2 regions of the Halomonas sp. HG01 genome follow, and region 2 is predicted to be linked to the other one. Evidence: predicted binding sites of a transcription regulator. Region 2 holds the regulator's gene; the other holds the start of a gene.
The links. The regulator PhoB, encoded in region 2, activates phosphate uptake and scavenging genes when phosphate is short. The targets are predictions, from matches to a motif close to TGTCATANNNNTGTCANA.
Positions count from the first base shown of each region.

Region 1 (3,408 bases), 290 kb from region 2:
ACGCCGTAGATGACGATGGCGCCGGCCTCCTGCAGGCGCGAGGCCAGGGCCAGGTTGTCGGCCTCGTCGAAACGCGCCCGCAGCTCGATCACCACCGTGACTTCCTTGCCGTTGCCGGCGGCCTCCACCAGGGCGTTGACGATGGGGGAGTCGGCGCCGGTGCGGTAAAGGGTCTGCTTGATGGCCAGCACCTCGGGGTCTCGGGCGGCCTCGCGCAGCATTTCCTCCACCGGGGAGAAGGAGTGGAAGGGATGGTGCAGCAGGATGTCCTGCTCGGCCATGGCCTGCAGCACGCTGTCGCGCTTGCGCAGCGCCTTGGGCAGGCCGGGCGTGAAGGCGCGATAGCACAGTTCCGGGCGCTCCACCTCGCCCAGCACCGACATCATGCGGGTCAGGTTCACCGGGCCGTTGACCCGGTAGAGATCGGCCTCCTCGAGCTTGAACAGCTTGAGCAGGAACTCGGTCAGCTCGTCGGGACAGTTGTTGGCGACCTCGAGCCGCACGCCGCTGCCGTAGCGGCGCGAGAGCAGCTCGCCGCGCAGCGCCGAGGCCAGGTCGGAGACGTCCTCGGGGTCCACCGAGAGGTCGGCGTTGCGGGTCAGACGGAACTGGTAGCAGCCGTTCACCTTCATGCCGGGGAACACTTCCTCGGCGTGGGCGTGAATCATCGACGACAGGAAGACGTATTCGGTGAAGCCTTCCTCGCAGAGCTCGTCGGGCAGGGCGATCACCCGGGGCAGCGAGCGCGGGGCGGGCAGGATGGCCAGGCCGCCCTCGCGGCCGAAGGCGTCCTTGCCCTCGAGCTCGACGATGAAGTTGAGGCTCTTGTTGACCAGGCGCGGGAAGGGGTGCGAGGGATCGAGGCCGATGGGGCTGATCACCGGCATGATCTCGCTTTCGAAGTAGTCCTTGACCCAGGCGCGCTGGGCCTCGTTCCAGTCGCCGCGGCGGCGGAAGCGCAGGCCCTGGCCCTCGAGGGCGGGTAGCAGGGTGTCGTTGAGGATGCGGTACTGGCGATCGACCTGTTCGTGGGCGATCTGCGAGATCTCGCTCAGTATCGAGCGCGGCGAGCGACCGTCGGCGCCGGAGGAGGCGTCGCCGACCATGATCTGGTTCTTCAGGCCGGCCACGCGAATCTCGAAGAACTCGTCCATGTTCGAGGAGAAGATCAGCAGGAACATCAACCGGTTGAGCAGCGGATGCGCCTCGTCCAGGGCCTGCTCCAGCACCCGCACGTTGAACTGCAGATGGGAGAGCTCGCGGTTGAAGTAGAGGCCGGGATCGGCGAGGTCGGCCTCGGGGTCCGGCAACGCCTTGGGCTTGATCCCTGTGCGGGTCTGGTTGATGCGCGGTGTGGGCATCTCGCTCTGGAGCTCGCCTGTCGCGGCGGGCTCGGAGGTGACCGAGGTGTCGGGGTTACGTGAATCGTCCATGGAAGTACCCTGTCGTCGGCCCGCGGGCGGCCGCGTCGCTCGTCGGGCGTTATCGTTCATGATGCCGTCCTGCCCGTGGCGCCGGGAGGCGTCGCGCATCGTCTGTTGCCGGAGACGATCAGGGGCAGGCGGGGCCGGGCTCGGCCGCCGTGGCAAGTCTGGTGCCAATAAATGACAAAATGATGACAGTCGTCCGGTAGCAGGACTCTCTCGAGTATATCAGCGCGCCCCGGCGCCGAAAGACGCGTCTTGTCGCGCTACCGGCGACTCTCTAAAGTGGTGACTTCATGTTCATCGGCCCCGTCGACGACCGGCGGGGGGCGCACAAGGAGACGCATAATGAGCAAGCAGGTGGCGGTCATTCTGTCGGGATGCGGTGTTCAGGATGGCTCGGAGATCTACGAGACCACCCTGACCCTGTTGCGTCTGGACCAGCTGGGCATCGGCTATCGCTGCTTCGCCCCCGACATCGACCAGAGCGACGTGATCGACCATCGCAGTGGCGAGGCGGTCGAGGAGCGGCGCAGCGTGCTGGTCGAATCGGCGCGCCTGGCGCGCGGCGAGATCTCTCCGCTGGCCGAGCTGGAGGCCGACGAGTTCGACGCCGTCATCCTGCCAGGCGGCTTCGGTGCGGCCAAGAATCTCTCCAACTTCGCCGAGGCGGGCGCCGACATGGTGATCCATGAGGGGCTGGTGGACGTGCTGGGCGAGTTCCACGAGGACCGCAAGCCGATCGGCCTGATGTGCATCGCGCCGGTGATGGTGCCGCGGCTGCTGGGGCCGGGCATTGCCGTCACCATCGGCCACGATCCGGGCGTGGCGGGCGCCATCAGCAGCATGGGCGGCCTGCATCGCAGCTGTGGCGTGGAGGACATCGTGGTCGACTTCGAACATCGCGTGGTGACCACGCCGGCCTACATGATCGCCACCCGCCTGGGCGAGGCGGCCACCGGCATCTTCAAGCTGGTGGATCGCATCGACGAGCTGATGGACCTGTAAGCGCCGAGCCACGAGCTACAAGCGCCGAGCGACAAGAAAAACCCCGAGGGCCTGGGCCCTCGGGGTTTTTCATGTCATGGATGATGCGCGTGCCTATTCCTCGGCGGCTTCCTCGTCGGCGGCGTCCCGCTCGCGCTTGCGACGCACCAGCCGGCCGAACAGCAGGCCGACCTCGTAGAGCAGATACATCGGCACCGCCAGCAGGCTCTGGGAGACCACGTCCGGCGGGGTCATCAGCATGCCGATCACGAAGCAGCCCAGTACCACGTAGGGGCGCTTCTTCGACAGGCTCTCCACCGTGGTCGCCCCGCTCAGGATCAGCAGGAAGGTGGCGATCGGGATCTCGAAGGCCACGCCGAAGGCGAAGAACAGCTTGAGCACGAAGTTGAGGTACTGGTTGATGTCGGTCATCACCGCCACGTCCTCCGGCCCGGTCTGGGTGAAGAACTGGAACAGCAGTGGGAAGACCACGTAGTAGGCGAAGGCGGCCCCGGCATAGAACAGCGCCACGCTGGAGGCCAGCAGCGGCAGCGCCAGGGCCTTCTCGTTGTCGTACAGCCCCGGGGCGATGAAGGCCCAGGCCTGGTGCAGCACGAAGGGCACGGCGATGAACACCGCCACCACCAGGGTCAGCTTGAAGGGCGCCAGGAACGGCGAGGCCACCTCGGTGGCGATCATCCGCGAGCCTTCCGGCAGCAGCGCCATCAACGGCTGGGCGACGAAGGCGTAGATGTCGTTGGCGAAGGCGTAGAGGCCGAGGAAGATCACGAGTATCGCGATCACCGCGCGCAGCAGCCGCGAGCGCAGCTCGATCAGGTGCTCGATCAGCGGGGCCTGCGCCTGTCCGGGGCCCTGGGAATCGTCGGTTTGGCTCATCGGGAAGAGGCGTCCTCGTGGGCGTCGGCGTCGGAATCATCGGCCTGCCGGCGAACGCGCCCCAGGGCGTCGTCGAGGCGACGCTCGGGCGAGGCCTCGG
Region 1 is NZ_CP022134.1:3,136,447-3,139,854, reverse strand. Features, by position in the region: gene ppk1 (polyphosphate kinase 1) at 1-1,361, opposite strand, end outside; gene elbB (isoprenoid biosynthesis glyoxalase ElbB) at 1,773-2,432, shown strand; gene tatC (twin-arginine translocase subunit TatC) at 2,526-3,308, opposite strand; gene tatB (Sec-independent protein translocase protein TatB) at 3,305-3,408, opposite strand, start outside.
Region 1: a site for PhoB is predicted at 1,604-1,621, ahead of elbB (isoprenoid biosynthesis glyoxalase ElbB). Genes of this name have one in related genera too.

Region 2 (3,408 bases):
GGGGCGCGACGGCCCGACATGGTACACTAGCCGCCCTTTGCATTGGACGCGGAGTAGCGCAGTGAATCACGGTCCGGCCCTCGCTCCCCGATGGCGCCCCCTGGCGGCGGCCCGCCCCGCCATGAGCCCGGCCTGGTGGCGTTGGGTCGCCTCACGGGACTCGCTGACCCGTCGGCTGATCGAGGCCGGCGCGCCGCGCCGCTTCCGGGTCAGGCTGCTCGACCAGCGCCTGGGCCGGCCGCGGCGCGACGAGGCCCTGGCACTGGGCATGGCGCCGGGCCGCCTGGCCTGGCGGCGCGAGGTCGCGCTGTGCCTCGACGACCGGCCCTGGGTGATGGCGCGCTCGGTGGCCCCGCTTCACGGCCTCCTTGGCCAGCGGCTGGCGGGCCTCGGCGAGCGCTCGCTGGGTCACTGGCTGTTCCGCCAGCCCGGCCTCGAGCGCGGCCCCATCGAGGTCAGCGCCGACCCGGCCCCCTTCCACGACGCTCCCGGCCCCTGGGGCCGACGCTCGGTGCTGCGCCACGGCCGCTTCGCGGTGCTGGTCCAGGAGTTCTTCCTCGACGACATGGCGGATGACCTGGCCCTGCCGGCGCGATAGGCTCCCAGGCATCGCCCGAAAACCGTGTCGTCCGATTCAACCGAGAGACCCACATGGAACGTTCCCTGATGCGCCCCAAGGGGCTGGACCGGCTGCCCGACTTCCTGCAACTGACCCGCCTCGACCGCCCCATCGGCACCTGGCTGCTGATGTGGCCGACGCTGTGGGCGCTGTGGACGGCGGCCGAGGGCGTTCCCGAGCGCCGGCTGCTGCTGATCTTCGTCGCCGGGGTCTACCTGATGCGGGCCGCGGGCTGCGTGGTCAACGACTACGCCGACCGCCACTTCGACGGCCACGTGAAGCGGACGAAGTCGCGTCCGCTGGCCACCGGACGCATCGGCGAAGGCGAGGCCAAGGCGCTGTTCGCCGGCCTGGTGCTGGCGGCCTTCGTGCTGGTGTGTTTCACCAACGCCTTCACCGTGATGCTGTCGGTGGGCGGCGTGATCCTGGCCTTCGTCTACCCCTTCATGAAGCGCTACACCCACCTGCCCCAGGTGGTGCTGGGGGCGGCCTTCTCGTGGGCCATTCCCATGGCCTTCGGCGCGGTGCTCGGCCAGGTGCCGCTGGAGGCCTGGCTGCTGTTCGCCGCCAACGTGCTGTGGACCGTGGCCTACGACACCGAGTACGCCATGGTCGACCGCGACGACGACCTGCGCATCGGCATCAAGTCCACCGCGGTGCTGTTCGGCCGTGCCGACCGGCTGATCATCGGCCTTTTGCAGCTGGCCACGCTGGCCCTGCTGGCCTGGGCCGGCGAACGCCTCGGCCTGGGCGGCTTCTTCTGGGTCGGCCTGGCCGCGATGGCCGCCACCTTCGTCCACCAGCAGCGGCTGATCCGCCATCGCGATCGCGATCGCTGCTTCCAGGCCTTCCTCAACAACCATTGGTCGGGGCTGCTGGCGTTCGCCGGCATCGCGCTGTCGCTGTGGCCGGCCGCCGGCGGGTGATGCCGGACGGGGTCGAACGACGGGGCTAAGCGGGGGCGACAGGCGGTGACTGTCACGGTATTGTCACAAGGACATGCTGTCATCGTCACCAATATGTCACTGATCTCGACCATGAGGCCCCGGGATGACCGCCAAGACCGTACTGATCGTCGATGATGAAGCGCCCATCCGCGAGATGATCGCCGTGGCGCTGGAGATGGCCGACTATCGCGTCCTCGAGGCGGACAATGCCCAGAGCGCCCACGCCATGGTCGTCGATCACCAGCCCGACCTGGTGCTGCTGGACTGGATGATGCCCGGCACCAGCGGCGTCGAGCTCGCCCGCCGCCTGAAGCGCGAGGAAGGCACCTCGGAACTGCCGATCATCATGCTCACCGCCAAGGGCGAAGAGGACAACAAGATCCAGGGCCTCGAATCCGGGGCCGACGACTACATCACCAAGCCCTTCTCGCCCCGCGAGCTGGTGGCGCGCCTCAAGGCGGTGCTGCGCCGCGCCACGCCGCGCGGCGTCGAGGAGCCGGTGCAGGTCGAGGGCCTGATGCTCGACCCGGTCAGCCACCGGGTCAGCATCGACGGCCAGTCGCTGGAGATCGGCCCCACCGAGTACCGCCTGCTGCAGTTCTTCATGACCCACCAGGAGCGCGCCTATACCCGCGGCCAGCTGCTCGATCAGGTCTGGGGCGGCAACGTCTACGTCGAGGAGCGCACCGTGGACGTGCACATCCGCCGCCTGCGCAAGGCGCTGGGCGAGCCGCACCAGCAGCTGATCCAGACCGTGCGCGGGACCGGCTACCGCTTCTCCGCCAAGGGCTGACGTGGGCCGGCTGTGGCGACGCGAATGGTGGCGGCTGGGTGCCCTGGTGGGCGCCGGCGCCCTGGTCGGCTGGCCCTTCGGCTTCAGCGGCACCGGCATCGCCGTGGGGCTCGCCCTCTATCTCTTCTACCAGCTGCGCCAGCTGCACGCCCTGCAGGAATGGCTGACCCATCATCCCCATGACGAGCCGCCCTCGGCCTCCGGCCTGTGGGGCGAGCTGTTCGATCGCCTCTACCGCTACCAGAAGGGCCAGCGCCTCACCCAGCGCCGGCTGCGCGACACCCTGAGCCGTATCCAGGAGTCCTCGGAGGCGATGCGCGACAGCGTGGTGATGCTCGACCGCCACGGCGACATGGAGTGGTGGAACAGCGCCGCCGAACGCATGCTGGGCCTCAAGCCGGCCCTGGACCGCGGCCAGCACATCACCAACCTGATGCGCGACCCAAGCTTCGTCGACTACTTCCACGCCCGGGACTATCGCGAGCCGCTGACGCTGTGCTCGCCGATCGACGAGAACCTCATCCTGCAGTTCCAGATCACCCTCTACGGCGACGACGAGCGCCTGGTGATGGCCCGCGACATCACCCGCCTGCACCGCCTGGAGCAGATGCGCCGCGACTTCGTGGCCAACGTGTCCCACGAGCTGCGCACCCCGCTCACCGTGCTGGCGGGCTACCTCGAGACCTACGGCGACATGGCCGAGATGCTGCCCGAGCGCCTGGGCCGAGGCATCGGCCAGATGCAGAGCCAGACCAAGCGCATGCAGAACCTGGTCAACGACCTGCTGCTGCTGTCGCGGCTGGAGAACGACCAGGGCGGCCACGACGACATCCGCATCGACCCCACCAGCCTGCTCGAGGCCGTGCGGCGCGACGCCGAGGCGCTGTCCGAGGGCCACCACCAGCTGGAGGTGGCGGTCGAGGAGCCCCGCGGCCTGCTCGGCTCGGAGAAGGAGCTGCACAGCACCGTTTCCAACCTGGCCTTCAATGCCGTGCGCTATGCCGGCGAGGGCAGCCGCATCGTGCTGCGCTGGCGCCCCTGGGGCGACG
Region 2 is NZ_CP022134.1:3,430,652-3,434,059, forward strand. Features, by position in the region: gene UN84_RS16280 (chorismate--pyruvate lyase family protein) at 122-598, shown strand; gene ubiA (4-hydroxybenzoate octaprenyltransferase) at 652-1,545, shown strand; gene phoB (phosphate regulon transcriptional regulator PhoB) at 1,670-2,359, shown strand; gene phoR (phosphate regulon sensor histidine kinase PhoR) at 2,361-3,408, shown strand, end outside.